Regions from separate parts of the Paenibacillus sp. FSL M8-0228 genome, predicted to be linked through region 3. Evidence: riboswitches for the same ligand, from Rfam matches in the RefSeq annotation. Region 3 holds a riboswitch; each other region holds the start of a gene.

Region 1 (7,811 bases), 4.0 Mb from region 3:
CGAGCCTAAAGCCGAATACATACAGCAGCAGCAACGCGAGTATAAATAGAGGTGTCGCAAAGCTGAGATAGGTATAGCCCACTACGGTTTTGTCCAGCAGACTATGCTGATAACGACCGCTGAGTACGCCGAGCGGGATGGCGATCAGATACGTCAGAACCAGAATGACTACGCCCAGAAAGAACGTGTTCCCCAGACGGCTGCCAATCAGATCGGTAACGCTAATTTTATGTACATAAGATTTGCCCAGATCCCCGTGAGCAAGCTGGACGAGCCAGTTCCCATACTGCATCCACACCGGGTCATTCAGTCCCAGTCTTTGTCGCTGCTCTTCCAGTGCGGCCGGATTCAGATTGGGTGTCGAAGTAATAAGTCCTGTCAGGGCATCCCCCGGCATAGCCTTAGCCAGGAAAAATATAAGCACGCTCAGTGCAAAAAGTTGAGGGATCATAACCAGTAGCCGACGCAGTGTAAATTTCCACATATTCTGTACCCCCTTATGGTAGCGCGACTTGATGGGATGGACTTACTGATTTTAGTGCAAACGATTTTCCACTCGCGTCTAGATGTTTGGGTAGCTCTGTTTTGTAGGAGGATAAAAGCATTCGCCTTTTTTGAGCATTTTCCAGCCGTTTTGTAGGATCAATATTGGGAATGGTTGCAATGAGGCGCTGGGTATACAGATGCTGTGGACGCTCATAAATATCTTGCTCGCTCCCCTGCTCCACTAGACGGCCCCGATACATAATACCGATTTGGTCGCACATATGGCGGATAATACCTAAATCATGGCTGATGAACAAATACGTCAAATTAAATTCCTGCTGCACATCCTTCATAAAATTAAGCACCTGTGCCTGCACGGAAACGTCCAGTGCTGACACTGGCTCATCAGCAATGATCAGCTTGGGGTTTAATGTCAGCGCACGCGCGATCCCGATCCGCTGTCGTTGCCCCCCGGAAAATTCATGCGGATATTTATAGGCTGCATCGGCGTTCAAGCCGACCTTTTCCAGCAACGTCTGTACTTTTCTCCGTTCTTCCTCACTACTCAGCCTTTCAAAATTTCGCAGCGGTTCAGCAATGACATCCAATACGCGCTTACGCGGGTTAAGCGAAGAGTATGGGTCCTGAAAAATCATCTGAATATCTCTACGCAATGGATGACGATTGTTACTACTTAGAGCTGCAAGGTCCTTTCCTTTAAACAAAATCCGTCCGCTCGTCAGCTTATTTAGACCGATGATCGTCCTGCCTGTCGTCGTTTTCCCACAGCCAGATTCCCCCACCAGCCCGTAGGTCTGGCCTGCCTCAATGCTGATCGACACGCCATCCACTGCTTTCACCTGATCGATAACACGCTGGAAGAAACCACCGCGCACCGGATAGTGCACCCTCAAATCATTTAACTCCAGTAGTGCCATGAGCAGCCTCCCCCTTTGCCTCGTCTTCAAAATGGAAATGCTGATAACATGTACAACGGACCCAATGTCCAGGGGAAATTTCATTTAATTGGGGATGGTCTTCATGCACCCTCTGCTGAATCCAGGGAATACGTGGAGCAAAGCGGCAGCTATTGCGGGGGATATCTTGTAATGAGGGAACAATGCCGCCGATGACATGCAGTGATTCCCCCTTGGTATGCGATCCCGGCATGGAAGCAAGCAAAGAACGCGTATACGGATGCTGTGGATGCCTGAATAATTCAAAAACATCAGCGCTCTCCACGATTTCTCCGGCATACATGACCACCACGCGGTCGGCTACTTCTGCCACAACACCAAGATCGTGCGTAATCAGGATAATACCGCTCCCAGTCTCCTGTTGAAGCTGTTTGAGCAAGTCGAGAATTTGCGATTGGATCGTTACATCGAGCGCAGTCGTCGGCTCATCTGCAATAATAAGAGAAGGTCGGCAAGCTATGGCAATCGCGATCATCACACGCTGCCGCATCCCTCCTGACAGTTCATGCGGATACTGATCATACACACGCACTGGATTCGGTATATCTACACTTTCCAGCAGCTCAAGCACACGTTCCCTTTTTTGCTTCGTAGATAGTGACGTATGATAATCGAGATTTTCCTCAATCTGCTTGCCAATGCTCATCAACGGGTTGAGTGCTGTCAACGGGTCCTGAAAGATCATGCCAATTCCCGCTCCGCGGATTTTATTCATTTGCCCTGAGGAAAGACGGTTCAAGTCCGTTCCTTTAAAAAAGACCTCCCCCTCTACACGCGTGCGTTCCATGTCATGCAGTTGCGGGATCGAAAGCGCTAACGCGCTTTTGCCACAGCCGGATTCTCCGACTACAGCCAGCACTTCATTGGGGTTGACCGTCAGATCCAGATGGTCGACTGCGGGGTGATATTGATCCTGGATGCGAAAAGATACGGATAATCCTTTAATTTCCAACACAGGTTCGGTATTCAATGCGCGCTTCCTCCATTCTCCATGGTCTTGTCCCGCTTATTCTCACCATGTTTGATGTTTAAAACCTCTCATGAACATTACATACCGTTTTTGTCGGAATAATTTGAATACATCCTATCACCAGTATATGGATATATCAATTAAGATTATGCTATCAACATCATTTAAAAAATCAATGATCCAGCAATAGTGCGGCCTTTCTGGCACAAAATGTAATGAAATAACCAACCACAGGTTAATTTTCATCACAAAAAAAGTCGCCTGATCCCTCAGCAGGGATCAAACGACTAACTAACCCAAGCTCACATTGAGCTCCTGACAATATAATTTACGAAGCCGCTCCATAGGAGCCAGACTTGAATGTTCTAGGATCGTACCATTTGTAGCCTGCTGCCGGAGCAGACCAAGGCTCAGGCTGTGGTTCCGTGGACGCCGCAGGCTCTTCGAATGGCAGAAGCTTCGTTGGTTGATCCAGAGTCAAACCTGCCACATCAGACAATTTCGTGTAGTCCTGCTTCCATGCAAGCCATTGAACCGTTTGCACCAGGAAGGTTGAATCATCCACTTCTTTGAAGCCATCATATGTCTTCTTCGACTGTCCGTTTTCCTCACGCACATATTTCGGTGTAGCATCTTCTACAGGGGAAGAATCACCGATGAATGCCGCCTTGCCATGGCCTACCTTGGAGATAGCGGCATAAGGTCCTTCCGCACGGCCCCCGCCGTTATAAACCCCCTGATCTACCGCATTCCCCCATTTTTTCGTGCCTGAAGGGATATAAGCAATGCCTTTAGCCTTGGTAGGATCAATAATAGCCAGCGTAGATCCTGCATGCATGGCAATCGAGCGCACACCCTTGGTAATACCGAAAGATTGATCTGCGGCTACAATGTCGGTAGCATTCACATCACCGAGCGCATTGTAACGGAAACGAACGCCAAAGTTGGCCGCCAGCCAATCGGAGCTTGTTAATCCTTGCATTGCCGGTGATGCAGCCTCTTCTGCAGTCATGCCTTTGGCCGGATTAGTATAGGCTCCACGACGGTAGCCATTCATAACCTCGGAGGAATCCCAACGGTTTTTGTTACGATCTGCATTATAATGATCGGAGATGAAGAAGACGCTCCCTCCGTTATTCACGTATTGCAGCAGGGCAGCCTGCTCGGATGCCTTAAAGGCAACATTCGCTTCACCAATAATGAACACATCATATTGGCGCAGCTTGTCATAGGTTATGGCCTGCTCTCCATAAGTAAAAGGAATGGGACGATTTAATGGGTCTACCGTAAAGCCTACATTACGCAGTCCATTGGCAAAGTCGGAGAAGGCGCCTTCAATGACCCAATCTGCTGCACCAGCGGTCTGTGCGTGCGTATTATCGAGCAGCACCTTTTTGCCTTTTCCATCCGGCAATGTAGTACCGGGTTGACCCGGGTTGCCAGGTTCAGGTTCACCAGGTTCCCCTGGCTCGCTTCCGTTCACCAGTTCAACAGCGCTTGGGCTTTTCACTCCACCAAAATTATTGTAGGCGCCGAGTGTACCCGTCACACGGATTTTGCTGCCAATCAGCTCAGGATGGCCTGTTAGCCCAAATTGCCCTCTGTACGCGGATGTCAGCTGTACATCCAATAGATTAGACGTGCTACGTTCATTGGCCTGGTCGGCAATCAGTACGTTAAAATCATTCGCAAACGGAGAAGAAAAGTTAGCCGTTTTCGATCCGGTGGCATGTCCGACGATATAACCTTCTACCGTCACCGTACCTCCACTGCTTTGGCCCTGAAGTGCTTCGGCTACTGTCAATGCTCCCTCTGCCTTGATCTGACCGAACGGAACGAAGATCCCGATCAGCAGTGAAACGATCGCTGCTAGATGCAGCATCCCTTTTAAGCGTGAACCTGTGAACCGCAAGCCTTTTACCATACGTCAATATCCCTCCTATGATTTCCATAAATGTACTTGTCCTCTATCAGATTAGCCGCCAATCTTCTAATTCCTTCCTGATTTCATCCGTAATTATGTAAACTTTAATCTTTTTTATTGGAAATGCACCTGTTTATGTAAAAATTAAACCCTGTGATTGACACCGAGCACGTCATACATTACGCTAAGAAAGACATGTAGAACGGTATACGCGAATGAAGATGACGGGAGAGTCTGTCCAGGAGGCTTACACTCTGGCGGCACCGAAGGAGCAAGACGCCAGCACCCGGCTGGCGGATAATCTCTCAGGTCCATGTATCGTCATCTGACGCAACTCTGGAGAGAGCGCAAGCCACCCAAGGGGTAAGGCGGTAAGAACACCGCACGAAACTCTCAGGTAACGAGGACAGAGATAAGGGAAACTTCCTTATCCTGTCCTTTTTTTGTGCTCACATTGTGCGTCAGCATTAGGAACCGTCATAACCGCGCAAAGACGCGGAAATACCATATAGTATGGTATTAGAACATACAGGGGGCCACACCATGCGTTTCAAAGATGTATTTTCTATTATCGGCCCGGCCATGACCGGACCTTCCAGTTCACACACCGCAGGCGCGGTGCGACTCGCACGCGTTGCCCGGCACTGGCTCGGGGCGCAGCCTGACCGTGCCCGTATGACACTGTACGGCTCCTTTGCCGATACGTATAAAGGACACGGTACGGATCTGGCGCTCATCGCAGGACTGCTTAATTACGATACGGACGATCACCGGATTCCAGATGCCGAGCAATGGGCCGAGCAAGCCGGGATGACCGTGGAATTCGCCGTCAGTGGACTCCCCGCTCCTCATCCGAACACCGTCCGTTTCGAGTTGTGGAAGGGCGAGGATCAGCGCACACTGCTGGGCTCCTCCATCGGCGGCGGCAGCATCCATGTCCAGCAACTCAACGAATTCCGGGTCAATCTGACCGGGGAGCTGCCTACGCTGGTGCTTCTCCACTCGGATAAGCCCGGTACATTGGGCGCAATAACTTCAGCGCTGGGCGCGGCCCACATTAACATTGCCTATATGCACGTAGATCGCAAAGGCCGGGATGGTGAAGCACTCACCGCCATTGAAACGGACAGTTCTGCTCCAGCTGAACTGATTGCGGAACTGCGTTCTTTACCTCATATGTATGAAATTAAGATGATTAATTTGAAAAAAGGAGCTGAATCCGATGCGGTTTAGCCATCTGCATGAGATCAGCGCTTTATGCGCTGAAGAATCCACCACGATTGGCCGCTTGATGATTCAAGAACAGGTACAAGAAACGAATACAACGGAGGAAGAAATCTTTCGCCAAATGTCTGATTATTATGAAATCATGAAGGAAGCCGTTCATCGCGGTCAGACACAAGACACCGTATCCCGCAGTGGATTGACGGGCGGCGACGGCAAGCGCCTGGCCGAGTATCTGCGGTCAGGGGAGACCTGCTCCGGTGATGCCTCCGCGCTCGCCATGGCTTATGCCCTCTCCGTGTCGGAGGTTAATGCATCCATGGGTCGCATTGTCGCCACTCCTACCGCAGGCTCATGTGGGGTTATCCCTGGTGTGTTCATCAGTGCGCAGGAACGGTTCGGCTGGGATGATGAGCATATGGTGAACGGCCTATTCGCCGCTGGAGCCATTGGCTACGTGATCGCCAACAACTCCTTCATTTCTGGCGCGGAGGGAGGCTGTCAGGCTGAGATTGGCTCAGCTATCGGGATGGCCGCTGGCGCTATGGTCGAGCTGCGCGGTGGTACGCCTGAACAGGCTGTTCACGCCGTGGGCCTCGCTCTTAAGAACACGCTCGGCCTGATTTGCGACCCCGTCGCCGGACTCGTGGAGATTCCGTGCATCGTGCGCAACGGGCTGGGAGCCGTGACTGCGCTTGCCGCAGCGGACATGGCTTTGGCGGGTGTGCGCAGCGCTATTCCGTCTGACGAAGTCATTGACGTGATGCTTGAAGTCGGCAGCGCGATGCCGTCGAAGCACCGCGAGACCGCCAAAGGCGGCTTGGCTCAGACGCCGACTGGCAAGCGTTTGACCGAATCACTTACACGCAACGCATCAATCAAGAAGAATAAGTCGTAATTTCTAAGCTTTAAACCAATTACTTTTCCTCTATAAAACAAGGCGACTACCTCTCCCCTACATTGTCCTAGGGAAAGAGAATTCGCCCTTATAAAGAAAAGAGCAAGCATATCGTCGCTGGACGTATGCTTGCTCTTTTTCTTTTTAGTCGGGTTACAGATTACTGAACGGTTACCTGTATCTTCGTCATTTTACCTGCATATTTCACAGTAATTACTGCTTTGCCCTTGCCCTGTGCCTTAATGTTACCGTCTTTGACGGTCGCCACAATAATTCTGGACGAGGACCAGACAGCCGGTTTGGAAACATCCTTCTCCGACTCATCCTTATACGTGGCTGTAGCCGTAACCTTAGCCAGCTGTCCTGCCTTCAAATTCAAGGCGACTTCGTCTGTTTGCAAATATTTAAGCGTATCAACATCTACAGGTACGCTGATTATCTTCCCGCCGAACTTCGCCTGAATGTTAGCTTTACCGTAGCTGACCGCGGTAACCTGACCCTTTTTAACAGTGGCTACCTTATAATTGGACGTTTTCCATTCAGCTTGGGTTGTAACATCCTTTTCTTTACCATCGCTCGATTTAACCACAATCGCGATGGTTTTTTGATCTCCAGATTTGAGCGATAGCGCGATTGCATCCGCTTCAATCTTTTGCGCTACGTCCACTTCTACCGTAAACGTAATGTTTTGCTTGCCATATGAAGCAGTCACAGTTGCCTTACCACTACCATTCGCTTTGATCAAACCTTCGCTAACTTCAACCACTTTTACATTGCTAGTTGTCCAGGTGGCATCCTTGGTTACATCTGTTTTTGTACCACCACTCTTAACTCCTGTTACTTTCAGCTGCTTCGTTTCCTGAGCACCAAGCGCAATTACACGCGAGTCTGTTTCCAGACGGTCTACAAGGCCCACTTGTACGTTAATTGTTAGTTTTTTGCCATTATAGGTCGCTGTAATAACCGCTTTACCAGCAGATTTACCCGTAATCGTTCCTTTGGACACAGAGGCAATATCTTCCGCGCTTGAAGCCCATTCTGCATCCTGTGTTACATCTTCCTTACGCCCATCCGCATAAGTAGCCGTCAAAGTTGCAGTATAGTCCTCATTAATATCAATTGTTGCCGTTTTGGAGGACAGAGACAGATCCCCGGGTACATTTACGGATACCGTAGCTGTAACTGTTTTGCCGCCATAAGAAGCGGTGATGGTAGCCTCACCTGTTTTATAACCTGTGACTTCCCCCGCGCTGACAAAAGCGATATCTTCATTGCTGGACTTCCACTCTGCCTTACTTGTGATATCTTCTTCCGTACCTGTTACGTACGTTG
Region 2 (7,811 bases), 220 kb from region 3:
GCCGAGAGAAGAGGAGATGCCAAGTGGCTGCGCGTCTCCTACCACAATATCCGCGCCCTGTTTGCCGGGTGTCTCCAGCAAGCCAAGTGCCAGTGGGTTGGCACTGACGACCAAAAGACCTTTGTGTGCATGGATGAGGTCAGCCATCGGCTGTAGATTTTCCACGGCTCCGAAAAAGTTGGGGCTTTGGACCAAAACAGCCGCGGTCTGTTCCGATACGGCCGCCGCTAACGCATCAGCATCCGTTACACCGTCCGAACAGCCGATCTCCACGATGTCCAAATTCAATCCGCGTGCATAGGTTGCCAATACCTGACGTGCCTCTGGATGGACGGACCTCGATACGATAAGCTGTTTACGGCGGGTAGCTGCGGCGGACAGTGAGCCCGCTTCCGCCAGTGCAGTCGCTCCGTCGTACATGCTGGCATTAGCTACAGCCATGCCCGTCAATTCGCAAATATACGACTGAAATTCGAAAATGGCTTGTAGCTCGCCTTGGCTTACTTCCGGCTGATAGGGGGTGTAGGCTGTATAGAATTCCGAGCGTGAAGTGATGTGCTGGATGACCGACGGAATATGATGATCATAAATTCCTGCGCCAAGAAAGCTGGCATGTGTGTCTGTATTGGCGTTGTGTCCAGCCAGCTCGGCCAAGTGGCGGGTTAAGGCTTTCTCATCGAGTCGAGAAGAAAGAGGGAGTTCCCCTTGATATCGAATGGCCTCTGGAATGTCACTGAATAAATCATCAATGGATGATACACCCACCACACGCAGCATTTCGGTTTGATCTTGTTCAGTCATAGGGAGATAACGATGCTGCTTCATAGGTTCTGGCTCCTTTCGAAAAGCAAAATTTTAAATCGTAATTAGCTAATAAAAAAGTGTGAGCTGAAAAACCCGGAAGTTCATATCTGACATGTTTGCTTTATTGGAATGAAGAGAGTTTAAGATTAGCGCGGGCGTTTATAAAAGGGTGCTGCCACTACCTCGGCACGCAGGCGTTTGCCACGAATCTCAACCTCCAGCGGTGTGGAGAGGGCACTAAAACGACTGTCCACCAAGGCGAGGCCCAGATTACGCTTCAAGGTGGGCGACTGAGTCCCCGTTGTGACCTCACCGATGCGTTGTCCTTCTGCGAATACCGGATAATGGGCGCGTGGGATGCCGCGATCAATCATTTCCAGCCCGATCAATTTACGAGGAATCCCTTGATCTTTCTGACGTTGCAGTGCTTCTCTACCGATAAAATCTCCTTTATTCAGCTTGACGAAGTACCCTAGACCGGCTTCAAGTGGTGAAATCGTGGCAGATAGCTCCTGTCCGTACAGCGGCAACCGAGCCTCAAAGCGTAGTGTATCCCGAGCACCAAGTCCAGCGGGAATCAGCCCATACGACTCACCGGAACGAAGCAAACCCTCCCATACGGCGGGTGCTTCCGCAGCAGGTACATAAAATTCAAAACCGTCTTCGCCCGTATATCCGGTTCGTGAGACGAGTGCTTTTGCTCCGAACAATGGCACGTTCTCATGAAAGTGGAAAGATGCCAGATTCGTAATATCCGTATCTGCCACGGCTGCGGCAATACGTGCTGCTTCCGGTCCCTGCAATGCCAGCAATGCTATTGCATCAGACACATTCTCCATGTGAACGGATGCAGGCACATGACGAAGTAACCAATCCCAATCCTTATCAATGTTGGAGGCGTTCACAACGAGCATGTAGCGCTCCGGTCCTTTGCAGTAAATAAGCAGGTCGTCTACTACACCTCCATCGGGGTAACACAGGAGTGAATATTGTGCCTGACCTGGTTCCAACTGGCTGACATCATTCGTGGTCACCCTTTGTAGAAAAGCTTCGGCCTCTTTGCCTTCAACCAAAAACTCACCCATATGCGATACATCGAATAAACCCGCACGTTGCCGGACGGCCTCATGCTCCTTTTGGATACCGCTAAACTGAACGGGGAGCTCCCAGCCGCCAAAGTCAATACAACGAACCCCAGACTGCGTCCCGTAGGACGAATATAGCGGTGTTTTTCGCAAATTAGTCATGTTTCCACTCCTATCCGGTGTGATCGGCAAAACAAAAAAGACAGGCCGAAAAAAACGTATAGACAGCAGTCTATACTCTTTTTTCAGCTCTGTCCTTGATACCAGAAAGTTACCCCGGTATGTACCGGGTTTCCTCTTGGGTGATCCGCTCCAATAGCGAATGCTCTCCAGAGATGCGTCCGGCAGAGGTCCTTTTGCCTGAGAGATTCACCTGCAATGCAGGCTTACTCCTTCGGCGCTACCTTCGGGATCAGCAGTATATTACCTGGCTTTGCAGATAACAACTTGATCCGATTCGCGTGCACAACTGTCTCACAAGCGGCAACAGCTATGCGAATCTTTTTGGCAGTCTCTCCCTCTGCGTTCATCCGCGTTTGCAGTTGTCGGGTGTTTCCCAAAGTATTTGCTATAACCCATTAATACGCAAATTCATTCAAAATGTCAATAAAAATGTCATCAAAAACAATAGAAAAAACATTTAATATATAAATAAGGATATGTAAGCGTTTGTTATAAATTATTATATTTTTATATAGAGCGCTATAGGAGGTGATATGAAGTATTTTTGTTAGTATTATTGACATGAGTGTTCGTATTGTCATAATCTTAACCTGTCTAATACAGGTGAGCAAATGCGATTTTATTCATATGGAAGTGAGGGGAACAGAATGGGTGAAGTGAAGCAGCAACTTTGGTATACAGACGAACATGAGTGGGTTCAGCGGACAGAGAATGGAACGGTGCGGATTGGTATTACAGACTTTGCACAGCACCAACTGGGTGATATTGTTTTTGTAGAATTACCTGAGGCGGGAGTAACGATTGAGCAGGGAGCGGAGATCGGTACGATTGAATCGGTGAAGACGGTATCCGACCTTTTTGCTCCGGTGACGGGAACCATATTAAAAGTGAATGAAGCGCTGGAAGGTACACCTGAGCTAGTGAATGAATCTCCATATGACAAAGGTTGGATGGTAGAAGTAGAGATGGATAAAGATGTGGAGGAATCATTGGGCAAACTACTGTCGGCGGATCAGTATGAGCAGTTGATTTCGGAGTAATAAATAGAGCAATGCAGCATGAAATAATAGCGTGTTATTCGGAATTTTATATTGATTTTTAATTGAATAAGAGCATCGTTAGTTTGCTCGATTTTTGTATAAAATAGTCGCTATGATTTGACGTAGCGGCTATTTTTTTGTCTTTTTTTGAAAACGTAATTACGTGTGTTGTTCTGATATAGTGGGTTGTCCCCATATAGGAATCATACATAATCCAGCGCGGTTTTTCGACTAATTTCTATAGCTACAGGTCATATTAAGAAGAATTATGCAGGTATAATATCTTCCTGGATAATTTAAATTTAAATGTTGTCATCAACGTTCATGACGAAAGTACGTTTTCATTTCGTTGATGAAGATAGCGCTGTCATTTAGTATGAATTTTAAGAAAAGGTAGTGATGCTTACCTACAAGGAGGATTTGAATATGAGTACATTGGACGCAAAGCCAAGTTCAAAAGGAGGCACTCGTGTCGCCGTACAGCGTTTTGGCCGTTTTCTTAGCGGTATGGTTATGCCCAATATGGGAGCCTTTATTGCGTGGGGGTTGATTACGGCACTCTTTATTCCGACCGGATGGTTCCCGAACGAAGGTTTTGCACAGTTGGTTGATCCGATGAAAAATTATTTGTTGCCGCTGCTGATTGGTTATACAGGGGGCACGATGATTCACGGACAGCGTGGAGGTGTGATCGGTGCCATCATGACGATGGGTGTCATAGTAGGAGCCGATATCCCGATGTTCCTGGGCGCGATGGTAGCTGGTCCGCTGGCTGCGTGGATATTGAAGAAGTTCGACAAGGCCATTGAAGGCAAAGTCAGATCAGGCTTTGAAATGCTGGTCAATAATTTTTCGGCCGGGATTATCGGTGCCATTCTAGCACTGCTTGCCCATGTGGCGATCGGCCCGGTTGTACAAATGATCAGTCAAGTGTTGTCGGCAGGGGTACAGTTCCTCGTGAACGCGGGGCTATTGCCGCTTGTCAACCTCATTATTGAGCCCGGAAAAGTATTATTTTTAAACAACGCGCTGAATCACGGAGTATTGAGTCCGATTGCGTTGGAGGAAGCTGCAAGAACAGGCAAATCCGTACTGTTCATGCTGGAATCCAACCCTGGGCCGGGGCTTGGTATTTTGCTGGCCTACTGTCTGTTCGGTAAAGGCTCTGCGAAGTCGTCAGCTCCTGGCGCAGTCATCATTCATTTTTTCGGCGGGATTCATGAAATTTATTTCCCTTATATTTTGATGAAGCCGATTCTGATTCTTGCAGCTATAGCTGGCGGTGTTGTGGGAACCTTCTGTTTCATGTTGACAGGTGCCGGACTGGTTGCTGCTCCTTCACCGGGTAGTATCATCGCCTATTTTCTAATGACGCCAAAAGGTGGATATTTGCCAATGCTGAGCGGGGTGATCGCTGCTGCGGTCGTATCCTTTGCTGTTGCAGCAGTGTTACTCAAGACAGGTAAGCAACAAGAAGAGGGGCTGGAGGAAGCTGCATCTCGCCTGAAAGATATGAAAAGTCAAAGCAAGAGTGCCAGTGCTAACGCCACTGTAATGGAAGATAACCACGAATCTGATCGTGCTGCCGAGATTGTCGCAGATCGAACGCTCAAGGATAAATCCGAAGTGAACAAGATTGTCTTTTCCTGTGATGCAGGTATGGGTTCAAGCGCGATGGGTGCCTCGATTTTACGCAAAAAAATGAAGCAGGCGGGCGTAGGCGTAACAGTTACGAATACGGCAATCAGTGAAATTCCACAGGATGCGGATATTGTCATTACGCAAAAAACGTTGACAGACCGGGCTAAAACAGTAGTCCCGAATGCTGAACACATTTCCATTGACAATTTTCTGAAGAGTCCTGAATACGAAGCGCTGGTTGAACGTCTGAAATCCGATTCTTAATCCCCGTCATAGTCAGGCGGACTGTATGCAGTGTACGTCTCCTGCTGGAGGGATGAGCTTGGGAAGGAACGGTATGCGCTTATGAATATTACGAAACGACAACGTGACATCGTGGAATATCTTCTGGAGCAGTCCAAAGAGGTTACTGCCGGGGAAATTGCCACGAAGATCAATGTCAGCACAAGGACGGTTCATCGGGAACTGGGCGCAGTCGAGCATTGGCTGGCAACTCATGAGGTGAAGCTGGAGAAAAAGTCAGGGATTGGTATCTGTATAGATGCAGACCCAGCTCAGCTTGTATGCCTGCGAAAGCAATTGCTGTATACGAATCCAGACGAATATTCGGCTGAGGAGAGAAAGATCGTGGTTCTCTGCATGCTGCTGGATACACGGGAGCCGATCAAGCTGCTGGCGCTGGCTTCAGATCTGAAAGTCACGGTAACTACGGTCAGTCATGATCTGGACGAATTACAAGACTGGATCGGAGATCGAGGGCTCGTGCTTGTCCGCAGACGGGGATATGGTGTCGAGATTACCGGACGGGAGATAGACAAAAGACGGGCGATTTCCGAGCTGGCCCTCGAACATTTGGATGAATCTGATCTGTTTTCCAGCCAGGGAGAGGTTCGTTCTGTGACTCGTGTCTCCGACAAATTGCTGGAGATGATTGGCAGAGGGAACTTGCTGATCGTGGAAAAGGCCCTCTGGCAGCCCCATGAAAAGTGGCTGGAAAACATGGTGGAAAGCAAATATATGGAGTTGCTGATTCAGATTTGCGTTTCGCTGGCACGTCTACGACTCGGGTATGTTATGGATCCTCTTCTCTCCTATTTAAAAACAGATTCGGATGAGAATATCATGCTGCGTACAGCTATGGTAGAACGCATATGCGCAGAATTGTCAGCGGCGCTGGATATTAACTTTCCGGACCCGGAACGATCTTATTTCAGGCTGCTGTTCCGTGATGCCGAGGATCATTCTACCCGGCTGCTGCCGCTCGATGATCTTGTACTGCTGGAGTCGGTTCATGAGTTGATTCGTCGTGTGGAGGAAGAAACAGGCACGCCATTGGAAGAGGACCGTGTTCTGCGTGAAGGACTGATTGCCCATATGGCTCCGGTATTCAAACGTTTGAAGGAAGGCAAGTCGATTCGTAATCCCCTCCTTCAGCAAATCCGCAAGGATTACAGCAGCTTATTCGACTCAGTGAAAAAGGCTGCGGCGGACATGACAGAAATGAAAGTCCCTGATGAAGAGATCGGATTTCTCGTCATGCATTTCGGCGCTTCGCTGGAGCGGCTGCGACAATTGCGGCGGGAGGTGCGGGCCATCGTAGTCTGCACGAGCGGCATTGGTTCATCCAGACTTCTGGCAACAAGGCTCGCCAAAGAGCTGCCACAGATCAAAATTGTGGATAGGGCCTCATGGTACGAGGCGGCGCGGATCCCCAAGGAGGATTATGATCTGATCATTTCGACAGTAGAGCTACCGCTTGAACCAGATCGCTATCTTAAGATCAGCCCGCTGCTGACGCAGGAGGAGAGTGATCGCCTGCGTCAATTTATCCAGCATATTACACTCAATCATCCTGATGACCATCAGCAGGAACACGTCGTTCAGCCCGGTCAGGACATGGAGTGGCTTACCGGTCTGCGGAAAAGTCTCGATGAAATTGTACACATTGTACAGCAATTTCAAGTGTACCCGCTGGAAAATCAGGAGATGGATATGGCGGCGACCGTAGAGGCTATATGCATGTTGGAGGCGGGGCGGGGGAATGTTACAGAGCCTTCTGCGGTTGCTGCACAACTCATGGAAAGAGAGCGCCAAGGTAGTCAGGTGATCTCTGATACCTCCATTGCTTTAGTTCATACGCGTAGCCACTATATTCGCAAACCTTCGCTTACCTTGTATAAGCTGGCAGAGCCGCTGTTGGCGGATACAGGCGAACAGGTAGAATGCGTGCTGCTCATGTTGGGACCTCGTGAGCTGCCGAGAGAAAGCTTGGAGGTATTGAGCGAGATTAGTGCATTACTCTTGCAGGAAGACATGGTTACGCTACTGGAACACGGTAGCAGGGATCATATTGTCAATTATATATCGAGTGAGCTAGCTGGATTTTTACACAGTAAATTAGGGACAGGGAGGAACCTACCGTGAGTATTATGACGATAGACAAAGTAAAAATGAATGCAACCGCCAAAGACAAATATGAGGCGATTCGTATGGCTGGACAAATCCTGCTGGATGCAGGACATATTTCAAGTGAGTACATTGACAAGATGCTGGAACGCGAGGAGATCGTGTCCACCTATATCGGGAACGGGCTGGCTATTCCACATGGCACCAAGGAATCCAAGACGCTTATTCAATCCACAGGCATTTCCATCGTCCAGTTTCCGCAAGGCGTAGATTTTGGGGGAGAAAAAGCATACATGGTAATCGGCATTGCAGCACAAGGCGGCGATCATATGGAGATTTTGACGAGTATCGCTGTGGTGTGTGCGGAGGAAGAAAATATGGATAAACTTCGCAATGCGGTGACCCCACAGGAAATTATAGATCTGTTCGAAAGTGAGCTGGAGCTATGAGAGCCGTCCACTTTGGAGCAGGAAATATCGGTCGCGGCTTTATCGGATTGATTCTGTCGCGTGCAGGCTATGAGGTTGTTTTTTCAGATGTCAACGACACCCTTGTATCCGAGTTACGCCGTCGTAAACAATACACCGTAGAATTAGCCAATGATACAAAGGATACGGAGCTGGTCACGAATGTGACGGCGATTGACGGCAAG
Region 3 (7,811 bases):
CTTTGTTTTATATGCCGGATTGTTGGTGGGAATCATCCTGTCGATGTTTCCATTTTACTGGCTGATCGTTATGGCAACCCGTACAACTTCAGACATCTATCGTTTTCCACCGCAATTGTGGTTTGGTAGCCACTTCTTGGATAACATAACTAGAGTATTACAGCAGATTAATTTTGCCGGAGCCTTTTTTAATACCCTTTTTGTAGCCGGTTCTGTTACCTTATTGGTTCTGTTTTTCGATTCACTGGCAGGTTTTGCATTCGCCAAGTTTGATTTTCCGGGCAAAAAAGTGCTATTTATCGTTCTGCTAGCTACCATGATGGTCCCTTCACAACTTTCGCTTGTCCCCTCCTTTGTCATGATGGCCGCCTTTGGATGGGTAGGTACGTTCAAAGCGCTTATTATCCCGGGGATGGTAAATGCCTTCGGCATTTTCTGGATTCGTCAATATGCGGAAGAATCCATTCCAAAGGAGCTGCTGGATGCGGGGCGGATGGACGGATGCAGCTTTTTTCGACTGTACTTGAATGTAGCACTGCCTATTCTACGTCCTGCGTTCGCTTTTCTCGGCGCGTTTACCTTTATAGGAGCCTGGAATGATTATTTATGGCCGCTAATCGTCTTAACGGATGAGCGTAAATTCACGCTCCAGATTGCACTGTCACAGTTAAACGGGATTTACAATACGGATTATGCGATGGTCATTGCGGGCACCCTGCTTGCTGTACTGCCACTTATTATTTTGTTTCTTTTCATTAGCCGCCAGTTTATTTCCGATCTTGCCGCTGGTGCGGTCAAAGATTAGATTCACTTGAATTCCCTTATTCATTTCATGTATAATAGTTAATCGTCATTTCAAATAGCTTACATGGTAAAGTTAGGTATTCAACAGGCAATCAGGTTAAGCGATTTACGATTTGAACATGAACTATGAACTGAGGGGAACTTTCCAGATGAACAAATTCACATATTATAACCCCACCAAATTAATATTTGGAGACAATCAAATTGAAGAACTGCAGCAGGAGCTGCTGAATTACGGCAAAAATATTTTACTGATATACGGAGGCGGAAGTGTCAAGCGAAATGGTCTGTATGACCAGGTATTAAACGCGTTAGAGCCGCTACATCTTAACATTCATGAATTGTCCGGCGTAGAGCCGAATCCGCGCTTGTCTACCGTTAAGAAGGGCATCGACATTTGCCGAAATGAAAACATCGACTTCTTACTTGCAGTAGGCGGCGGAAGCGTTATTGATTGCACCAAAGCCATCGCAGCAGGGGCTAAATATGACGGCGATGTGTGGGATATTATCAACAAAAAGCACATGCCGACCGAGGCTCTACCATTCGGCACCATCCTCACACTCGCCGCCACCGGTTCAGAAATGAATCCGGATTCTGTCATCACCAACTGGGAAACGAACGAAAAATACGTATGGGGCAGCGCGGTGACGCATCCGAAGTTTTCGATTCTGGACCCAAAAAACACCTTCTCTGTGCCACGTGATCAGACGGTATATGGCATGGTGGATATGATGAGCCATGTATTTGAACAGTATTTTCACAATGTTAAAAATACACCGTTGCAAGATCGTATGTGCTTTTCCGTGCTGCAAACCGTAATCGAAACTGCACCTAAGCTGTTGGAGGATTTGCACAACTACGAGCATCGCGAAACGATTTTATATGCCGGAACGATTGCTCTTAACGGAACACTGCAAATGGGCTACTTCGGGGACTGGGCTTCGCATACGATTGAACATGCATTATCTGCTGTATATGATATTCCTCATGCTGGCGGTCTGGCGATCCTATTCCCCAACTGGATGAGACATACGGTGGATCAGGATGCTGCACGCATGAAACGGCTGATGCTCAGCATGTTTGACTTAGACACCGTAGATAAAACAGATAGAGAAATCGCTTTGGAGGGTATTGACCGTCTTAGTGCATTCTGGACAAGTCTCGGTGCCCCTTCCACCCTGGCCGATTACAATATTAATGATGAGCAATTGGAAAAAATCGCAACCATTGCAGCCCGTGAAATGGAATATGGAGGCTTCGGTAATTATAAAAAGCTGAATCAAGAAGATATTTTAGCTATTTTGCGTGCATCGTTATAACATTCAAAAGGGAGTGTCCTCAAGCCTGTGATGGCTGAGAGCACTCCCTTTTGAAATTTATGAATTAACCGTTTGTCCCTTTTCTTCTACTTGAATAGCTGCCCCTACACTGGCACCTGCAAGAATGCCCTTTTTCTTACTAGAATTCAGAGAATCCATATAGGTTCGGGTTTCTGCAACGACAATGCCTGATAAGCCGAGCAGTGCAATCAGGTTCGGGAAAGCCATCATTGCGTTAAAGATATCTGCCAGCAGCCAAATCGCATCCAGTTTAATGAACGCGCCCCCGCCAACGAGTAGAATGAACAGATAACGGTATGGCTTAATCCACTTGACCCCAAGCAAATATTCAACACAGCGTTCCCCGTAATAGTTCCAGCCGAGCATGGTGGTGAACGCGAACATAATCAGAATAATTGTGAGCAGTTCTGCCCCCAGCGGGAATGCGCTGGAAAATGCTTGCTGAGTCATCAGACCCGCATCGGTAGGCCCGCTCCACACACCGCTAACCAGTAGCGTCAACCCGGTCATCACACAAATAACCATCGTATCAATAAACACGCCTGTCATGGAAATCAACCCTTGCTCCGCAGGCCATTTGGTTTTGGCAGCTGCGGCTGCAATCGGTGCGCTCCCCAATCCGGCCTCATTGGCAAAAATACCTCTGGCTACCCCACTTCGCATCGCCAGCATAATCGTAGCTCCGGCAAATCCGCCCGTTGCAGATGTAGTTGAAAATGCCGAATGGAGCACCAGCGCAATTGCGGCAGGAAGCTGGTCAGCAAACCGAATCAGTACGATGAGACAGATCAGTACGTACAAGCCTGTTTTAAAAGGAACGACCTTCGTCGATACCTTGGCAATGCTTTTGAGTCCTCCAATAGTAACCAGTCCAGTAAGGATAGCTATAATCAGTGCCGTTACAATGGGCGGAACGCCAAAACTGTTTTCCGTCGAAGATACAATCGCTTTGACCTGCGGAAACGTTCCAATCCCGAACAACGCCACCAGCATGCCCGAAAAAGCAAACAGCATCGCCAGCGGTTTAAAACGACGTCCTAGACCTTTCTCAATATAATACATCGGGCCGCCGGAAAATTGTCCATTCCGATCCTTCACCCGGTATTTTACTGCAAGTACACCTTCCGCATATTTCGTCGCCATCCCAAAAAAGGCTGCAACGACCATCCAGAACAAGGCACCCGGCCCGCCCAGCTTAATGGCTGTCGCTACGCCGACAATACTTCCTGTGCCAACTGTAGCCGCTAGCGCCGTACTCAAAGCCGCAAAACTACTTACATCCCCGCTGCCTTCATTCGGGGCCTTACCGATCAGCTTGATCGCCAGGGGCAGGCGGAATACCTGCAACATTTTCAGACGTATGGTCAGCCACAACCCCGTTCCCATGACAAGAATGATGAGAGGCGCCCCCCATATCCAACTGCTAATCGCTTCTAACACATGTACCAAATTCATTTCAACCCGCTCCTCCAGCATATTAGAAAACAAAAAAGAGTCAAATCAGCTGATTCGACTCCTGGAGAGGTTAAAGGCACGAAAAAATACAACCATCTTGTGCAGGTTTCTGCCTCTAATAGCTCATAAAAAAGCCTAGGGCATTCCCTGTCACAGGTTATTCGCGTCTCTGTCCTTTTGCCTGAGAGTTTAAGCAGATGTTCTCTGCGGTGCACCTTCGGCGCCCAATTAAGGGTCTCTCCAGAGTTCTGTCCGTTTACGGTCCCCGCTTGTGGCTGTAAACAGCCTAAGCACCTGAGAGTTTTGCCCCTTCGGTCGGAACTTTCGTTCCATCTCCCGCAAACATCAACCAGACATATGAAATTTTTATTCATTATACAGAAAACTTTCAGCTTATTACAAGTGAAAAGTTTGTGAAGCCCTCTGAAATATTATTATGTCTATCAAAAAAGCGGGTACAGCAGATTGCATCCTTAGGATGTCCTCTGCTATACCCGCCCGAGACGATATGAAATTACAATTCTTCACCATTGGTTGCTATCACATTTTTATACCAGTTAAAAGAGTCTTTTTTGGAGCGTTTGAGCGTTCCGTTACCGTCATCATCCAGATCAACGTAAATAAATCCGTAGCGCTTGGACATTTCGGAAGTAGACATGCTCACAAGGTCGATAGGGCCCCAGTTGGTGTAACCAATCAGATCAACACCGTCGGCAATCGCTTCCTTCATTTGGACAATATGCTGACGCAAGTAATCAATGCGATACGTGTCATGCACAGAGCCGTCCTCTTCCACCTTATCATATGCACCCAAGCCATTTTCCACGATGAACAGAGGCTTTTGATAGCGATCATAAAACGTATTCAGTGTAACACGCAGGCCGATCGGATCGATCTGCCATCCCCAGTCGGAGGACTGCAGATACGGATTTTTCACGCCGCCAATCAGGTTTCCTGCTGCTTTCTCGCCTTCTGGACCTGCCGATACGGTCAAGGTCATGTAGTAGCTAAATGAGATAAAATCAACCGTATTATTTTTCAAAATTTCGTCATCGCCGGGTTCTGTCTGGATCACAATATTATTTTCTTCAAAATAACGATTCATATAGTTGGAATATTCCCCACGGGCATGCACATCCGTAAAGAATAGGTTCATCTGATTTTCATGCTGGGCTTTCAGTATATCCGCTGGGTTACACGTATGTGGATAGCTTTCTATACGTGCCAACATACAGCCGATCTGAGCACCCGGGATGATCTCATGTCCCCGTTTGGTTGCCAGTGCACTAGCTACAAATTGATGATGCAATGCTTGATATATCGCTTGCTGTTTGTTTTCTACACGGTCAATAACCACACCGCCACCGGTGAACGGACTCATGGTCATTACATTGATTTCATTAAAGGTCAGCCAGTATTTTACTTTATCCTTATAGCGTGTAAACACCGTTTCGGCATAATTGACGTAATGCTGTATGACTTCACGACCCAGCCAGCCATTATACTTCTGAGTCAGACCTAGCGGTGTTTCATAATGTGACAATGTTACCAAGGGCTCAATATTATATTTGCGCAGCTCATCAAATACATTGTCGTAGAATTGCAATCCTGCTTCATTCGGCTCGTGATCATAGCCATTCGGGAAAATCCGCGACCAGTGGATGGACATACGAAATACTTTAAAGCCCATTTCAGCGAACAATGCAATATCTTCTTTGTAGTGGTGGTAAAAGTCCACACCTTCACGTTTTGGGAAACGGGCATTGACTTTGCCTGCCAAAATGTCTTCGAGTCGCTCGGACGAAATCTCTATAGCGTGATCGTTCTTACGTTCCGCTTTGGGTACATAAGCAATCATGTCTGCGCTGGACAAGCCTTTTCCATCTACGTCAAAAGCACCTTCCAATTGGTTGGCTGCAGTTGCCCCGCCCCACAAGAAGTTTTTCGGAAATCCTTTTAGCATCTTCGTCATGGTATAAAGACCTCTTTCCGTATATAAGATTTTTACTTTGGCCTAAGTAATCCCATCAAATGCTGCAAATGTGAATCCATACCTAACGGTAACCGTTCTCCTTTGAAATGCATTGACAGATGCTTTAAAATAGATGTAATGCCCTCATAAGCATCCTAATTGTTGTAACGCGTTTCATGTCAAGTATTTTTTTCTTATGTGAGGAGAAGCACCATGTCGAATCTTGATCAAATTGCAAAACTGGCGGGCTTTTCCAAGGCTACGGTATCCAGAGTATTAAATCAGTCCCCCCATGTCAGTCATGAAACAAGAGCTAAGATTTTGAAAATCATGCAGGAATTAGATTATGTTCCTAATCGGAATGCCATTTCCCTATCCAAGGGTCAGACGCTTCAGATTGGTATCATCACTTCAACGATTAATGAAATTGTTCTTGCTTTTCTGGACAGCTTTGTAGAAATCGCCGGACAATATGAATTCCAGACCATTATTTATACTTCGGGAGAAGACAAAAAGAAAGAGCTTCAAGCTTTTGAAGATTTAAAAAGAAAAAGAGTCGACGCGCTGGTCATCATTTCCTGCGTGAATGACACTGATTTTTTGAGTACCTATTGTAAATATGGCCCGATCGTGGCCTGGCAACGAATGGAGCATACCGATATTCGCTCCGTCGCAATGGATCAATATGAAGGTTACATGCTAGCATTAAAGCATTTGATACAAAAAGGCTATACCCGTATAGCCAATGCTTTTGGTCGTCCGAGCAGCATCAATACCCATAGCAGACAACGAGCCTATGAACAGATCATGAGTGAGCACAATCTGTCAGTGTTGCAACACTGGAATCACTCTTCAATTTATAATATCCGTGATGGCGAACAGGTCGTACGGGATTTGTTACAGCATCGGGGGGAATTCCCAGAGGCTATTTTATGTGCTAACGATTATGTAGCTGTGGGCATTCTCTGCGAAGCACGCAGACAACGGCTGAACGTACCGGGAGATCTGGCGATTGTTGGGTTTGATAACACGGAGCTGTCGCATACGTTGGGGATTACAACCATTCAAAATCCCATCATGGCTCAAGCACAAAATGCTTTTTTCATGCTTTCCCCCCAGCTGATTGGACGCCAAATGGAGCTTCATTCGCTAGAGTACAGCCTCATTGAACGTACGACCACATAAGGTAACGCTTTACTTGCAAATTAGGCAAAAGGGTCTTGATATAAAATGTTTTTTGTCGAAACAGAATAAAAAATGTTGAAATCGCTTTTTTTTGTGCTACAATAGCACTATATCGAAGGATTGTGACCGGTGATGCGGGCAATGCCTGAGTTCAATTGAGTACTATTGCTAACAATAGTATTGAATTGTGCTTAGGCATTTTTTATTGGTAAAGGATGGGAGGGGGAACTTCAATGATTATTGAGAAGGTGCTCAATAACAACGTCCTATTGACTAAAAACGATAAAGGCAAAGAGGTCATCGTGATGGGAAGAGGTATTTCCTTCAAAAAGGTGGCTGGCGATCAAGTCGATGATGATAAAATAGATAAGATTTTCATGTTAAATGAAAACGAGTTCACGGCCAAACTAACCGAGCTGCTGAACGATATTCCTGTATCTCATCTGGAGGTCGTGAATGAAATCGTAACCCATGCAACAGAAGTGTTGGATACGGAGTTAAGCGATAATATTTATTTAACGTTGACCGACCATATTCATTTTGCCATACAACGGCAAGAAAAAGGACTGGCACTCCAAAACGCGATGCTGTATGAAATTAAACGCTTTTACAAAAAAGAATTTGCAGTTGGACTGGATGCTCTCCAAAAAATTGAAAATACGCTCGGAGTAAAATTGGGCGAAGATGAAGCGGGATTTATTGCATTGCATATGGTGAATGCACGGATTGACGGTAACGAAATGAAATCTACACTGAAAATGACTGAGATTGTCCAACATATATTGAACATTATTACGTACCATTACGGGATTGTGCTAGATGAGTCTTCTTTTAGCTATTCGAGATTTTTGACACATTTGCAATATTTTGCGATGCGAGTGATTCGTAAAGAAGTCATTCACAGTGGTGAAGAATTCTTGTACAACCAGGTGAAGCAGACGTATACCGAAGCTTTTGCTTGCGCCCAAAAGATCAATGAGTATCTGGAAAAAACATACGATCAATATTTAAGCAAGGATGAATACGTATATCTAACTATCCATATTCATCGG

What was found. A riboswitch is a leader RNA that binds a small molecule or an ion and turns the genes downstream of it on or off. The one in region 3 is predicted to bind glycine.
Region 1: linked by a shared signal. The riboswitch ahead of sdaAB (L-serine ammonia-lyase, iron-sulfur-dependent subunit beta) and the one ahead of MKY98_RS20115 (alanine/glycine:cation symporter family protein) in region 3 are both predicted to bind glycine.
Region 2: linked by a shared signal. The riboswitch ahead of gcvT (glycine cleavage system aminomethyltransferase GcvT) and the one ahead of MKY98_RS20115 (alanine/glycine:cation symporter family protein) in region 3 are both predicted to bind glycine.

The regions. Positions count from the first base shown of each region.
Region 1 is NZ_JBBOXA010000001.1:429,186-436,996, reverse strand. It holds gene opp4B (oligopeptide ABC transporter permease) at 1-484, opposite strand, end outside; gene MKY98_RS01950 (ABC transporter ATP-binding protein) at 498-1,424, opposite strand; gene MKY98_RS01945 (ABC transporter ATP-binding protein) at 1,402-2,433, opposite strand; gene MKY98_RS01940 (DUF6359 domain-containing protein) at 2,762-4,357, opposite strand; glycine riboswitch at 4,573-4,688, shown strand; gene sdaAB (L-serine ammonia-lyase, iron-sulfur-dependent subunit beta) at 4,901-5,590, shown strand; gene sdaAA (L-serine ammonia-lyase, iron-sulfur-dependent, subunit alpha) at 5,580-6,479, shown strand; gene MKY98_RS01925 (Ig-like domain-containing protein) at 6,640-7,811, opposite strand, start outside.
Region 2 is NZ_JBBOXA010000001.1:4,241,561-4,249,371, reverse strand. It holds gene gcvPA (aminomethyl-transferring glycine dehydrogenase subunit GcvPA) at 1-825, opposite strand, end outside; gene gcvT (glycine cleavage system aminomethyltransferase GcvT) at 951-2,051, opposite strand; glycine riboswitch at 2,228-2,327, opposite strand; gene gcvH (glycine cleavage system protein GcvH) at 2,720-3,112, shown strand; gene MKY98_RS18940 (PTS mannitol transporter subunit IICB) at 3,539-5,017, shown strand; gene MKY98_RS18935 (BglG family transcription antiterminator) at 5,099-7,177, shown strand; gene MKY98_RS18930 (PTS sugar transporter subunit IIA) at 7,174-7,608, shown strand; gene MKY98_RS18925 (mannitol-1-phosphate 5-dehydrogenase) at 7,605-7,811, shown strand, end outside.
Region 3 is NZ_JBBOXA010000001.1:4,460,189-4,467,999, forward strand. It holds gene MKY98_RS20105 (carbohydrate ABC transporter permease) at 1-805, shown strand, start outside; gene MKY98_RS20110 (iron-containing alcohol dehydrogenase) at 954-2,126, shown strand; gene MKY98_RS20115 (alanine/glycine:cation symporter family protein) at 2,184-3,602, opposite strand; glycine riboswitch at 3,762-3,856, opposite strand; glycine riboswitch at 3,875-3,951, opposite strand; gene MKY98_RS20120 (glycoside hydrolase family 1 protein) at 4,117-5,574, opposite strand; gene MKY98_RS20125 (LacI family DNA-binding transcriptional regulator) at 5,788-6,759, shown strand; gene licT (BglG family transcription antiterminator LicT) at 6,993-7,811, shown strand, end outside.